Linked DNA regions of Reyranella humidisoli. Each later gene encodes a partner of the first gene's protein in a complex. Links are inferred from orthologs where the notes say so. Each region holds a gene or a part of one and is shown in the gene's direction. Other genes may lie near its edges.

Region 1 (6,187 bases):
GTCTCGTTCGGCTATGATCGGGCCATGAAGCCCTATGTCCTCTGCCACATGGTCTGCAGCGTCGACGGTCGCATCTGGGGTAGCCGCTGGCGGCCCAAGGTCAACATCGTGCCCAACCTGTTCGAGCGGCTGCACGACCAGATGGGCGGTGGCTCGTGGCTGTGCGGGCGGGTGACGGCTCAGGAATTCGCCAAGGGCAAGGAGCCGCACTATCCCGACACGGATCGAACGTTCCCGCGCGAGAACTGGTTTGCGCAACGCGAGGCCAAGGCGTGGGGAATCTTCCTCGATGCCCATGGCAAGGCTGTCTGGGCTCGCAAGGATATCGGCGGCGATCCGATCCTCGTCATCTTGACCGAGTCGGTGCCGGACCGGCACCTAGCCGGGCTGCGCGCTGACGGCGTGTCCTACATCTTCGCCGGCAAGGCCGAGGTCGATCTCGCGGCAGCGCTCGAGACGCTCAATCGCGAGCTGGGCATCGAGCGGATCATGCTGGAGGGCGGGGGCGGGGCGAACGGTGCGCTTTTGAGGGCCGGCCTGATCGACGAACTGAGTCTCGTGATCTGCCCGGTGATCGACGGCAGCACGGGTGGACCGATCGTGTTCAAATCGGGCGATGCCGATCTCGGGCCTGCGCCGGTCGAGAGCATGACGCTGGTGAGCCACGACGTCCTGGAGGGCGGGACGATGTGGCTACGCTATCGGCTGCGTTCGACCGCCGCCGGATAGTCAGTCCGCGGCCTTCCGGTCGAGGAAGTCGAGCGTGCCGTCGCTGCGCTCGCCCTTCAGGTAGCGGAAGGTGCCGGCGCCGGTGGCGAGCAGATCGTTCACCTGATTGTAGATCTCGGTCTCGGCGGCGAAGGTACTCTGGCTCGTAGAGGGACGCCACGCGCCCAGGATCGTGAGCACGTCGCCTTCGCGGCCGGCCTTGATGAACTGGGTGGTGAAGGCGAGCGTTACGGAAAGTCGCCGCGCCGTCGCCGTCTCATTGAAGGTGCAGGCAAAGCCGCTCGCGGAATCAAGGAGCGTCATCAGCACGCCGCCATGCAGCAGGCCGTTGGCGTTGCACAGTTCCGGCCGCACCTTGAGTTGCATCTCGACGAAGCCGTGACGCCACGCCACGACCTGGTGGCCGATCACGCCGTTGAAGCCGCGGAACTCATAAGGAGCGACCGGCCGAGCGTCGGCCGGTCGTTGGATCGCCATGTCTGGAAAGCCTCCGGGGGAGGGTGCGCCTAGCGGCGCACCATCGCCGACATCGGCGCGCGATGGCCGTTGCCGTTGGCCATCATCGGCCGCAGGGCCGAGCCGGCAGGAGCGGTGACGGCGGGTTGCGCGGCCATGCCGGTGCGGATGTCGCGCGCGACCTTGACGAGGCGCGGACCCCAGTCGGCTTCGAGACGATCGCGGCTGATCTGGTAGATCGGCGCCGAGGCGTTGATCGCATAAGCGGCCGTGCCGTCCGAATTGCGCAGCGGAGCGCCGACGCCGCACAGCTCGGGCAGCCACTCGCCCCACGTGACACAGAAGCCGCGGTCGGTCAGTTCCTTGAACGAGCGCTCCAGGCCGGTCTTCACCTTGGCCCAGTCGTCGCGCCAGCGGCGGCGGATGGCATCGATCTGCTTGTTGCGGTCGACGTCGGGCAGCGAGAACAGGTAGGCGCGGCCCATCGCGGTGCTGGCCATCGGCACGCGGGTGCCGACATCGTGCGTGATCGCCACGACCGACGGGCCACGGCAGGCTTCGAGATAGATCATCGAGTGACGGTCGCGGCCGCCCAGCGCAGTGGAGGCGTTGAGGGCGTGGGCCAGCTGCTCCAGCGGCTGACGCGAGGCGCGGCGGACGTCCATGCTCGAGATGGCGGCGTAGCCCAGCGCCAGAACCGAGGCGCCCAGCTCGTACTTGCGGAAACGGCGGATGTAGTTGAGGTAGCCCAGCTCGGTCAGCGTGTGGGTCAGGCGGGCGACCGTCGGCTTCGGCAGGCCGGTGCGGTGGGCGATTTCCTGGTTGCCCAGCATGCCTTCGCCGGCATGGAAGGCGCGCAGGATGTCGAGGCCGCGGGCCAGCGCCGTGACGAACTGGCGATCCTTGCTGCTGGACCCTTCGGCGAGACCGTTCTCGACCGAGCTCTGGAAGGCGGCGGTTCGCGTAACGAGATGGCTAACGTTGCCCATGGGCGTTTGCTCCTGGTGAATGGCCGTTTATTTCTTTGCGGAGCGGAACCTGCCATTGGCTTAACTCTATCGCAATGCGCGTGAGCGGGTTTTGTCCTGCGAACATGCAAAGCGGCCATGTCACAGATGCGTGTTTCGATTATCGTTAGTTGCAGACGTGCTGTTTTGCTCTCGAAACGGGAATATCCGGCATATTTTAATGACGCGAGCGGCATCTTTCGACATGTTCGCGGCGGCCGGGTACGATCCGGACCGTCCCCTTCAAGAGGCAAAAATTGGCTAAAGAACCCACTCTGCCCAAGGATATTGCAGCCCTCTCCTTCGAGGATGCCCTCAAGGAACTGGAGGGCATCGTTCAGCAGCTCGAACGTGGCCAGGTGAAGCTGGACGAGGCGATTTCGGCCTACGAACGGGGCGCGCTGCTGAAGCGGCACTGCGAGCAGCGGCTGGCCGAAGCCAAGATGAAGGTGGAAAAGATCGTCTTCTCCGCCGACGGTTCGGTCGCGACGCAACCTGCCGACCTCGGCTGATTTCTCTCCGATGCCGTTGTCGTCGCACAGACAGTTCGATATCGCCCTCGGGTTTGCCGCGGAGTCGGTCGAGCGCACCATGGATCGCCTGCTGCCGTCCGGGGCCGTGGGCGAGGCGCGTGTCTTCGAGGCGATGCGCTACTCGAGCCTGGGCGGCGGAAAGCGGTTGCGCGCCTTTTTTGTGTTGGCCGGTGCGACGCTGTTCAAGGTGGGGACGCAGCCCGCCCTGCGAACGGCGTCCGCCATCGAGTTCGTGCACGCTTATTCTCTGATCCACGACGATCTGCCGGCGATGGATGACGACGATCTGCGGCGCGGCAAACCTACCTGCCACAAGCAATTCGACGAGGCGACGGCGATCCTGGCGGGCGATGCGCTGCAGGCGCTGGCCTTTGAGGTTCTGGCGCACGAGGACACACATGGCGACCCGGCGGTACGCACGGCGCTGGTGAGCGAACTCGCGAAGGCCGCGGGCGCCCGCGGCATGGTGGGCGGGCAGATGCTCGACCTGCTGGCCGAGCAGGAAAATTCCGACCAGACGATCGGCGCCATCACCCACCTGCAGCGCCTGAAGACGGGGGCGTTGATCTCCTTCTCGTGCACGGCGGGCGCCATCCTCGGCAAGGCGAGCGACCCCATGCGAATGGCGCTCGCGGGCTATGCGCACGATCTCGGCCTGGCGTTTCAGATCGTCGACGACCTGCTCGACATCGAAGGCAGCGCGGAGGAGCTGGGCAAGGCGACGGGCAAGGACGAAGCCGCCGGCAAGGCGACTTTCGTGTCCATCCTGGGCGTCGAACGGGCGAGGGCGCAGGCCGGAATGCTGGCGCGACAGGCCGCCGCGCATCTGGAGCCCTTCGGAGAAGCAGCGGATTTGCTAAGGCAAGCCACAGAATTCGTCGTGGCGCGCCGCACCTGAAGTTGGGGCAGAAAGCGCCGCGCAGGAGTATGGTAGTTCAATGACCGGCCACAGTACGACGCCGCTGCTCGATACCGTCGACGTTCCCGCCGACATCCGCCGCTTGCGCGCAGAACAGTTGCGTCAGCTAGCGGACGAACTGCGCCAGGAGACGATCTCGGCCGTTTCCGTTACCGGCGGCCATCTCGGAGCGGGACTGGGCGTCGTCGAGCTCACGGTGGCCCTTCACTACGTCTTCGACACGCCGAAGGACCGGCTGATCTGGGACGTCGGCCACCAGGCCTATCCGCACAAGATCGTCACGGGCCGCCGCAGCCGCATTCGCACCTTGCGCCAGGAAGGCGGGTTGTCGGGCTTCACGCGGCGTTCCGAGAGCGAATACGACCCGTTTGGCGCCGCTCACTCCTCGACCTCAATCTCCGCCGGCCTCGGCATGGCGGTGGCGCGCGATCTGGCGGGCGGCTCCAACAACGTGATCGCCGTGATCGGCGATGGCGCGCTCAGTGCCGGCATGGCCTACGAGGCGATGAACAATGCGGGCGCTTTGCGCTCGCGCCTGATCGTGGTGCTGAACGACAACGACATGTCGATCGCGCCGCCCGTCGGCGCGCTGTCGGGCCATCTCTCGCGGCTCCTGTCGGGCCGCCCCTATGTCACGCTGCGCAACCTCGGGCGCACCTTCGCCGAGAACCTGCCCAAGCCGCTGGAACTCGCGGCCAAGCGTGCCGAGGAATTCGCCCGCGGTTTCGTGGCGGGCGGCACGCTGTTCGACGAGCTGGGCTTCTACTATGTCGGTCCCGTCGACGGTCACAATCTCGACCATCTGCTGCCGGTGCTGAAGAATGCCCGCGACAGCCAGCTCGACAAGCCGATCCTGGTCCATGTCGTGACAAAGAAGGGCAAGGGCTACGGGCCGGCCGAGGCGAGCGCGGACAAGTACCACGGGGTGGTGAAGTTCGACGTCATCACCGGCAAGCAGTCCAAGCCGATCGCCAACGCGCCGCAATACACCTCGGTCTTCGCCAAGGCGCTGATCGCCGAGGCGGAGGCCGACAAGAAGATCGTGGCGGTGACCGCGGCGATGCCTTCGGGCACCGGCCTCGACAAGTTCGCCGAGCGCTTCCCCGAGCGCACATTCGACGTGGCGATCGCCGAGCAGCACGGCGTCACCTTCGCCGCCGGCCTGGCGACCGAGGGTTTCAAGCCGTTCACAGCGATCTATTCGACCTTCCTGCAGCGCGCCTTCGACCAGGTCGTGCACGACGTTGCCCTGCAGAAGCTGCCGGTGCGCTTCGCCATCGATCGGGCCGGGCTGGTCGGCGCCGACGGCGCCACCCATGCGGGCTCCTTCGACGTGGCCTATCTCGGCTGCCTGCCGGACTTCGTCATCATGGCGGCGGCCGACGAGCTCGAACTGATGAACATGGTGGCGACGGCCGCCGCGATCGACGACCGCCCCTCGGCCTTCCGCTATCCGCGCGGTGAGGGCGTCGGCGTCGAGTTGCCGGCGAAGGGCACGCCGCTGGAAGTCGGCAAGGGCCGGATCGTTCGCGAGGGCACCAAGATCGCCATCCTGAATTTCGGCGCGCGCCTGCAGGAGTGCCTGGTGGCGGCCGAGGATCTCGGCGCCAAGGGCCTCAGCACGACGGTGGCCGACGCCCGCTTCGCCAAGCCCCTCGACACGGACCTGATCCGCCGCCTCGCGCGCGAGCACGAGGTGCTGATCACCATCGAGGAGGGCTCGGTCGGCGGCTTCTCGAGCTTCGTGTTGCAGTATCTTGCGACGGCGGGCCTACTCGACAACGGACTGAAGGTGCGGCCGATGGTTCTGCCCGACCGCTTCCTCGATCATGCGTCGCCGGCCCGGCAGTACGAATGGGCCGGCCTCAACGCGCCGCAGATCGTGGCGACGGCGCTCGCCGCGCTCGGCCAGCAATCCGAGCGCGCCCGAGGCTAATCGCGCGGCTCGATGGGCGTCAGGTGCGAGGCGTGTGCTTCGACGATCTCCGCCGCATCGAGGCAGAGATCCTCGCGGAAACGGGCGGAGATGATTTGTACGCCCACGGGCGTTCCATCGGCGAGGCCGGTGGGCACCGACGCCGAGGGATAGCCCAGGACGGGCGTCGCAAGCAGGCAGTGCTGTGCGGCCATCATGCGATCCACGACCGGTTGGTCCTGCAGATCGAGGCCGTCCGGGAAGGGCAGGACGTGCGACACCGGCACGATCGCGACCGCATAGTCCGCGAAGAACAGCGACCAGGCGCGCATCAGGGCGAGACGCTGGCCGAATGCGTCGAGCAGACCGCCGGCATCGACCTCCGGCACGTAGTGGAGATGGCCTTCGACGTTGCGCCGTGCGGCGGCATCGCCCAGGGCCTGCACGGTCGCGACGAAGCCGCGGCGCTCGTCGTTGACGACCATCCGATGCCACAGCTCGGCTGCTTCGCCCAGTCGCGGCGGCGCGACCTGTTCGACGGCATAGCCGGCCGCCTCGAGCGCGCGTCCGGCCTGCTCGACGGCGGCACGGACCTCCGGCACCACGTCATCGAACGGGGCCGGCGCGA
Region 2 (6,271 bases), on another replicon or contig:
TGACGTCCCAGCGATGGCCGCCGATGGTGATGGGATGCGCATGGATCATGCGCCGGAAAGCAGTCGGCAGCGGCACCACGCCCTTGGCATAGCCGCCCTTGTGGCGATGGAAGTTGGCGATGCGGTCGGGCGGCACGCCGTTGCGCGCGACATGCGCGGCGCGCGTCTCCTCGCTCTCGACGAAATCGTTGCGGGCGGCCTGCGCGCTCATGTACTCGCCCAGCGTCATGTAGAGCGGGGCATTCCACTTCTCGCACAGCCAGCCGGCGAGGCCGATATGGTCGGGATGGAGATGCGTGCCGATGACGCGCACCACCGGTTTGCCCTGGAGCTTCTCGACGAAGATCTTTTCCCAGAGCGTTCGTGTGTCCTGCGAATTGATGCCGGTGTCGACGATCGTCCAGCCGTCCTTCTCCTCGATCAGCCACAGGTTGATGTGGTTGAGCTGGAAGGGCAGCGGCATGCGCAGCCAGTGGATGCCGGGGGCGACATTCTTGATGTCGCCGGGCTCGGGTACGTCACCACAGGGAAAGCGGAGCTGCGCCAGCAGGCGCTGGGATTCGGAGAGGGCGTCAGGCATGGGCTTGAAACTAAAGCATCTTTCCCGCCGCGTCTGCCCGGGGCGGCGCATGCCAGCCTTTCAAACTCCTCTCCCCCTATCGGGGGAGAGGAATATGAAAGATCAGGCCTTGAGTGCCCGCCAGGCGATGTCCTTGCGGTAGAAGCCCTCGGGCCAGTCGATCAGGTCCACGGCGCGGTAGGCCCGGGCGCGGGCTTCCTCGACGGTCCGGCCCATGGCGCTGACGTTCAGGACGCGGCCGCCATTGGCCAGGATCTTGCCGTCGGGGCCGGCCTTGGTGCCGGCGTGGAAGATCTGCACGCCCTCGACCCTGGCGGCCTCGGCGAGGCCGCGGATCTCGCTGCCCTTGGGGTAGGAATCGGGATAGCCCCTGGTCGCCATGATCACGGTGATGGCGGCGTCGGGCGACCAGCGCAGGTCGAGATGCTTCAGCCCGCCCTCGGCGCTCGCCAGCAGGGCCGGCACGAGGTCCGACTTGAGGCGCATCATCAGCACCTGCGTCTCGGGATCGCCGAAGCGGCAATTGTATTCGACCAGCCGCGGCCCCTTGGCGTCGATCATCAGGCCGGCATAGAGCACGCCCTTGAACGGCGTACCGGCGCGGGCGAGCGCCCGCACGGTCGGCAGCACGATCTCGTCCATCGTGCGCTGCTGCATGGCGGCATCGAAGATCGGCGCGGGCGAGTAGGCGCCCATGCCACCGGTGTTCGGACCCGTGTCGCCGTCGAAGGCGCGCTTGTGGTCCTGCGCAGCGACCAGCGGCAGGACATGCTCGCCGTCGGTCAGGGCGAAGAAGCTCGCCTCCTCGCCCTGCATGAATTCCTCGATCACCACCGAAGCGCCGGCGGCACCGAAGCGGTTGCCCGAGAGCATGTCGCGCACCGCTTCGACCGCCTGGTCGATCGTCTCGGCGATGATCACGCCCTTGCCGGCGGCGAGACCGTCGGCCTTGATCACGATCGGCACGCCCTGCGCCTTTATGTAGGCCTCGGCCGGTGCCACCTCGGTGAAGCGCTCGTAGGCTGCCGTCGGGATGTCGTTGGCGCGGCAGAGTTCCTTGGTGAAGCTCTTGGAACCTTCGAGGCGGGCGGCGGCCTTGCTCGGACCCCAGGCCTTGATGCCGGCGTCGGCAAAGGCGTCGGCCATGCCGGCGACCAGCGGCGCGTCGGGCGCGATCACCACGAAATCGATCTTCAGGCGCCGGGCCAGCGCCACCTGGCCGGGGATGTCCTCGGCGCCGACGTCGTCGATGCATTCGGCGACCTGGGCGATGCCGGCATTGCCGGGCGCGCAGTAGAGCTTGGTGCAGAGGGGCGAGCCCGAAATCGCCCAGCACAAGGCATGTTCGCGGCCGCCGCCGCCTACCACGAGGATTCGCATGGCGAGGCTTTGACCACAGTTTGCGCCGTGGGCACAAGCGGCTAGGTTCAGTGCCGTATGGATGATTTCGACTCTCCGGCTCCCCCCAGCCCCACACTTGGCAACGTCCCGGAATTCTCGGTTTCCGAGCTTTCCTTTGCCCTCAAGCGCGAGATCGAGACCGCCTTCCCGCGGGTGCGCGTGCGCGGTGAGATCAGCCAGCCGTCCTTCCCGCGCTCGGGCCACTGCTACTTCCGCCTGAAGGACGAGAACGCGGTGATCGACGGCGTCTGCTGGAAGGGCACGATCCCGCGGCTCGGCATCCGGATCGAGGAGGGGCTGGAGGTCATCGCCACCGGCAAGCTCACGACCTATGCCGGCTCCTCGCGCTACCAGATCATCGTCGACCGGCTGGAACTGGCGGGCGAGGGCGCGCTGCTCAAGCTGCTTGAGGACCGGCGCAAGAAGCTGCAGGCCGAGGGGCTGTTCGACCCGGAGCGCAAGCGCGCGCTGCCCTATCTGCCGCAAGTGGTGGGCGTCGTGACCTCGCCATCCGGCGCGGTGATCCGGGACATCCTGCATCGCCTCGGCGATCGCTTCCCCTGCCACGTGCTGGTCTGGCCGGTCTCCGTGCAGGGCGAGAAGGCGGCGGGCGAGGTGGCTGCGGCCATCGCGGGCTTCAACCGTCTCGCCGTGGATGGGAAAGTGCCGCGGCCCGACGTGCTGATCGTGGCGCGCGGCGGCGGCTCGCTGGAAGACCTGTGGGCCTTCAACGAGGAGATCGTGGTGCGCGCCGCCGCGAATTCCGAAATCCCGCTGATCTCCGCGGTCGGCCACGAGACCGACACGACCCTGATCGACTTCGCCTCGGACCGCCGCGCGCCGACGCCGACCGCGGCCGCCGAGATGGCGGTGCCGGTGCGGGCCGACCTGATGACCGAGACGCTCGACTATGCCAAGCGCCTGGTCGGCGGCATGACGCGCCTGCTGCGCGAACGGGCGATGGAACTGGCCGGCCTGGCGCGCGGGCTGGGCGATCCGCGTCGTCTGATCGAGGAACGCCAGCAGCGGGTCGATGTCAGCGGCGAGCGTCTCGCGCTGGCGACCCGCCAGCTCGTCGAGCGGCGCGCGCATCAACTCTCGGCCGCGCGTCTCGTTAGCCCGCAGGCGGTGATCGCCGCCAAGGAACAGGCGCTGGTCGCCGAAGGCCGTGCGCTGACGCGCGCCGTCGACCGCTTCAAGAGCGACGCTCTGCAGAAGTACGCGCGCGCCTTCGACCGGCTGGACCAACTCGGCGATCGATTGAAGCGCCACGGCAACGATCTTCTCGTGAACGGCCAGCGCCAGGTCGACCAGGCCGCGAAGCTGCTGGAGAGCTATTCCTTCCACTCCGTCCTGAACCGCGGCTTCGCCCTGGTCCGCGACCAGGATGCCCAGCCGGTCCTTGCCGCCGCCAGCACCAGCACCGGCCAGACGATCACAATCCAGTTCAGCGACGGCCATGTAGGCGCGCGCGTGACCGACGGCGCCGGTGCGCCGAAGCCGGTTGCGCCGCAGCCCGCCTCACCGCGTCGTCGCGACGACGGCACCGGCAATCAAGGGTCGTTGCTCTGACGCGCGAGCCTTGATGAAATGAAAACTGTCATCCCGAGCGTAGCGAGGGATCCTTGATCTTCTGGATTCAAGAGAAGGATCCCTCGCTACGCTCGGGATGACACAGTGAGGGGAGAAGCACCGTGAGCAACAGCGAACCGCTGTCGGCCGAGACGATCAGGAACTTCATGTATGCGAGTACCGCTACCGTCTCGATGCAGATGTTGAAGCGCGGGTTTCGCAATGTCGCGGTAAACGGGGTGAAGCCGCTCAATCCGGCGGCGGCGCGGATCGTCGGGCCGGCCTATACGCTGCGCTACATTCCGAGCCGCGAGGATATCGACAAGGCGCCGAGCCCCAGCGATCCGCCGAATGCGCAGCGCACGGCGATCGAGGAATCGCCGGCGGGCTCGGTGCTGGTGATCGGGACCGAGGGCAACACGCGCTCCGGTACGCTGGGCGACATCCTGGCGCTGCGCCTCAAGGTGCGTGGGTTGGCGGGCGTGCTGAGCGACGGGGCGATGCGCGACTCTCCCGTCATCGGCAAATTCGACTTCCCGGTCTATTGCGCCGCGGCCGCCGCGCCGCCCAGCATGGCCAATCTTCGGCCGGTCGAGGTGCAGGTGCCGGTCGGCATCCGGGGCGTGCCGGTCTATCCTGGCGACGTGATCGTGGCCGACGAGGACGGCGCCATCGTCGTGCCGCGGCACCTTGCCGACGAGGTCGCGCGCGATTCCTTCGAGCAGGAGCGGCTGGAGAAGTTCGTCGCCATCCGCGTCGGACAGGGCCATCCGATCACCGGCACCTATCCGCCGAACGACGAGACGAAGAAGCTCTATCAGGCCTGGATCGCGGCCGGCGAACCGGCGGGCGGTGTTCCCTAGCCGGAGTACGTCCCGAGGATCAGCCGCCGCCCTTCTCGCAGACGAACGCCTTGAAGGTGATGATGTCGCTCGGGACACCCCTCTCCTTGCAGTAGGCCTCGAACTCTTCCGGTGTCACGGGCACCATCTTGATGGCGTGACGGCGGCTGCGCCAATCGGACATGCGGCTCATTTCCTTCAGATGCCAGTCGGCATAGGAGCTGAGCGGATAATGCTTCACGATGCGCTGCAGCGTCTCGTGGTCGGAAGCGGTCACCTTGGCGAAATACTGGATAGCCATGCCGGTCTGCCCTTGCGATGCGGACGCCGCAATTACCCTCCCACGGGCGGACCCGCAACCCGAATGACGCGGCGGAAAGGTGGCTAGGATGAGGCGGCGTCGGGCACGACCCGGTGGCGCAGCTTCTGCCAGTGACCGCGGGGAATGGGCTGCAGCGTTTCGAGGAACTGCCGCGCGCACTTCTCCCAGGTGAAGGTTTCGGCATGGCGGCGGCAATCCACCGCATCGAGCGACACGGCGGCGAGGCAGGCGGTGCGCAGATCGGGGTCGACGGCGCCCACCTTCGGGTCGGTGATCACGTCGAGCGGCCCCGGTACGGGATATCCGGCGACCGGCACGCCCGAGGCCAGGGCCTCGACCATCACCAGGCCGAACGTGTCGGTGAGGCTGGGAAAGACGAAACAATCGGCCTGCGCATAGCGATACGACAGCTCCTCGGTGTCCACCGAGCCGAAGAAGTGGACATCCGGATAGCGCCTCTGCAGCGACTTGAGCTGCGGGCCGCCGCCCACCACCCACTTGCTGCCCGGCAGGTCGAGATCGAGAAAGGCCTTGATGTTCTTTTCGATGGCGACGCGGCCGGCGTACAGCCAGATCGGCCGCGGGTCCTCGAGCTGTTCGCGTGGCTGCGGTCGGAAGGCGGCGATGTCGACGCCGCGCGACCATGGCACGAGATTGCGGAAGCCACGCGCCGCGAGCTCGTCGCGGATCGCCGGCGACACGACCAGCACGGCCGCCGACGGCGCATGGAAGCGGCGGACGAAGGCATAGCTCCACGAAAGCGGCGCGAGGATGCGGGCGCGGACATATTCGGGGAAGCGCGTGTGATAGGCGGTGGTGAAGGGAATTCCGCGACGCCGGCAGAAGGCGCGCGCGGCCCAGCCGAGCGGACCCTCCGTCACGAGATGGATGGCATCGGGCGCGAACAGCTTCAGCATGTGGCTGAGGCGCGCCGAGGGAAACAGGGAGAGACGGATCTCCGGATAGGTCGGACAGGGCAGGGTGCGAAAGCGGTCGGGCCCGAAGACCTCGACCTCGTGGCCTTCCGCCCGGAGGATGCGGGCCACCGTCTCGAGCGTGCGCACGACGCCGTTGATCTGGGGCCGCCAGGCGTCGGACACGATGGCAATGCGCAAGAGGCTACTCCGCGGCGAGCTGGACGGGCGCGAACGGCAGGCGCGAGGAGCGGCGCGCCACCTCCTCGGCCCAGTGCACGATGCGCAGGCGGCCGTTGAAATCCTCGACCAGCGCGGTGCAGCTTTCGACCCAGTCGCCGTCGTTGCAGTAGAGGATGCCGTCGATGGTGCGCATCTCGGCGTGGTGGATGTGACCGCACACGACTCCATCGACGCCGCGATGGCGGGCCTCGCTTGCAACCGCCTTCTCGTAGTCGGCGATGAACTGCACGGCGTTCTTCACGCGGTGTTTCAGGAAGGCCGAGAGCGACCAGTAGGGCAGGCCGAGCTTGCGGCGGCCCCAGTTGAAGAGGGTGTTGAGGCGCAGCGCGGCCGCATAGGCCCAATCGCCGAGGATCGCGAGCCAGCGGGCGTAGCGCACGATGCCGTCGAACTGGTC

The links.
Region 2: the proteins of KQ910_RS22715 (region 1) and xseA are in contact, whole or in part, in a cryo-EM structure (PDB 8TXR), measured with the Escherichia coli proteins. The link is inferred for Reyranella humidisoli from one-to-one orthologs.

What each region holds. Positions count from the first base shown.
Region 1 is NZ_JAHOPB010000002.1:890,543-896,729, forward strand. What follows is about bases 1,309-4,076. They hold KQ910_RS22715 (exodeoxyribonuclease VII small subunit), read left to right. Parts: upstream 1,309-2,449; coding sequence 2,450-2,704; downstream 2,705-4,076. Other genes in these bases: KQ910_RS22710 (IclR family transcriptional regulator), read right to left, coding at 1,309-2,174; KQ910_RS22720 (polyprenyl synthetase family protein), read left to right, coding at 2,715-3,623; dxs (1-deoxy-D-xylulose-5-phosphate synthase), read left to right, coding at 3,664-4,076. In the rest of the region: KQ910_RS22700 (dihydrofolate reductase family protein), read left to right, coding at 25-729; KQ910_RS22705 (PaaI family thioesterase), read right to left, coding at 730-1,206; more of KQ910_RS22710, read right to left, coding at 1,236-1,308; more of dxs, read left to right, coding at 4,077-5,580; KQ910_RS22730 (amidase family protein), read right to left, coding at 5,577-6,187. UniProt on the Escherichia coli protein: Bidirectionally degrades single-stranded DNA into large acid-insoluble oligonucleotides, which are then degraded further into small acid-soluble oligonucleotides.
Region 2 is NZ_JAHOPB010000001.1:2,455,766-2,462,036, forward strand. Bases 1,434-4,285 are described here. They hold xseA (exodeoxyribonuclease VII large subunit), read left to right. Parts: upstream 1,434-2,017; coding sequence 2,018-3,553; downstream 3,554-4,285. Other genes in these bases: purD (phosphoribosylamine--glycine ligase), read right to left, coding at 1,434-1,960; KQ910_RS11940 (ribonuclease activity regulator RraA), read left to right, coding at 3,676-4,285. Outside these bases: KQ910_RS11925 (MBL fold metallo-hydrolase), read right to left, coding at 1-580; more of purD, read right to left, coding at 683-1,433; more of KQ910_RS11940, read left to right, coding at 4,286-4,416; KQ910_RS11945 (hypothetical protein), read right to left, coding at 4,436-4,696; KQ910_RS11950 (glycosyltransferase family 4 protein), read right to left, coding at 4,780-5,832; KQ910_RS11955 (UDP-2,3-diacylglucosamine diphosphatase), read right to left, coding at 5,837-6,271. UniProt on the Escherichia coli protein: Bidirectionally degrades single-stranded DNA into large acid-insoluble oligonucleotides, which are then degraded further into small acid-soluble oligonucleotides.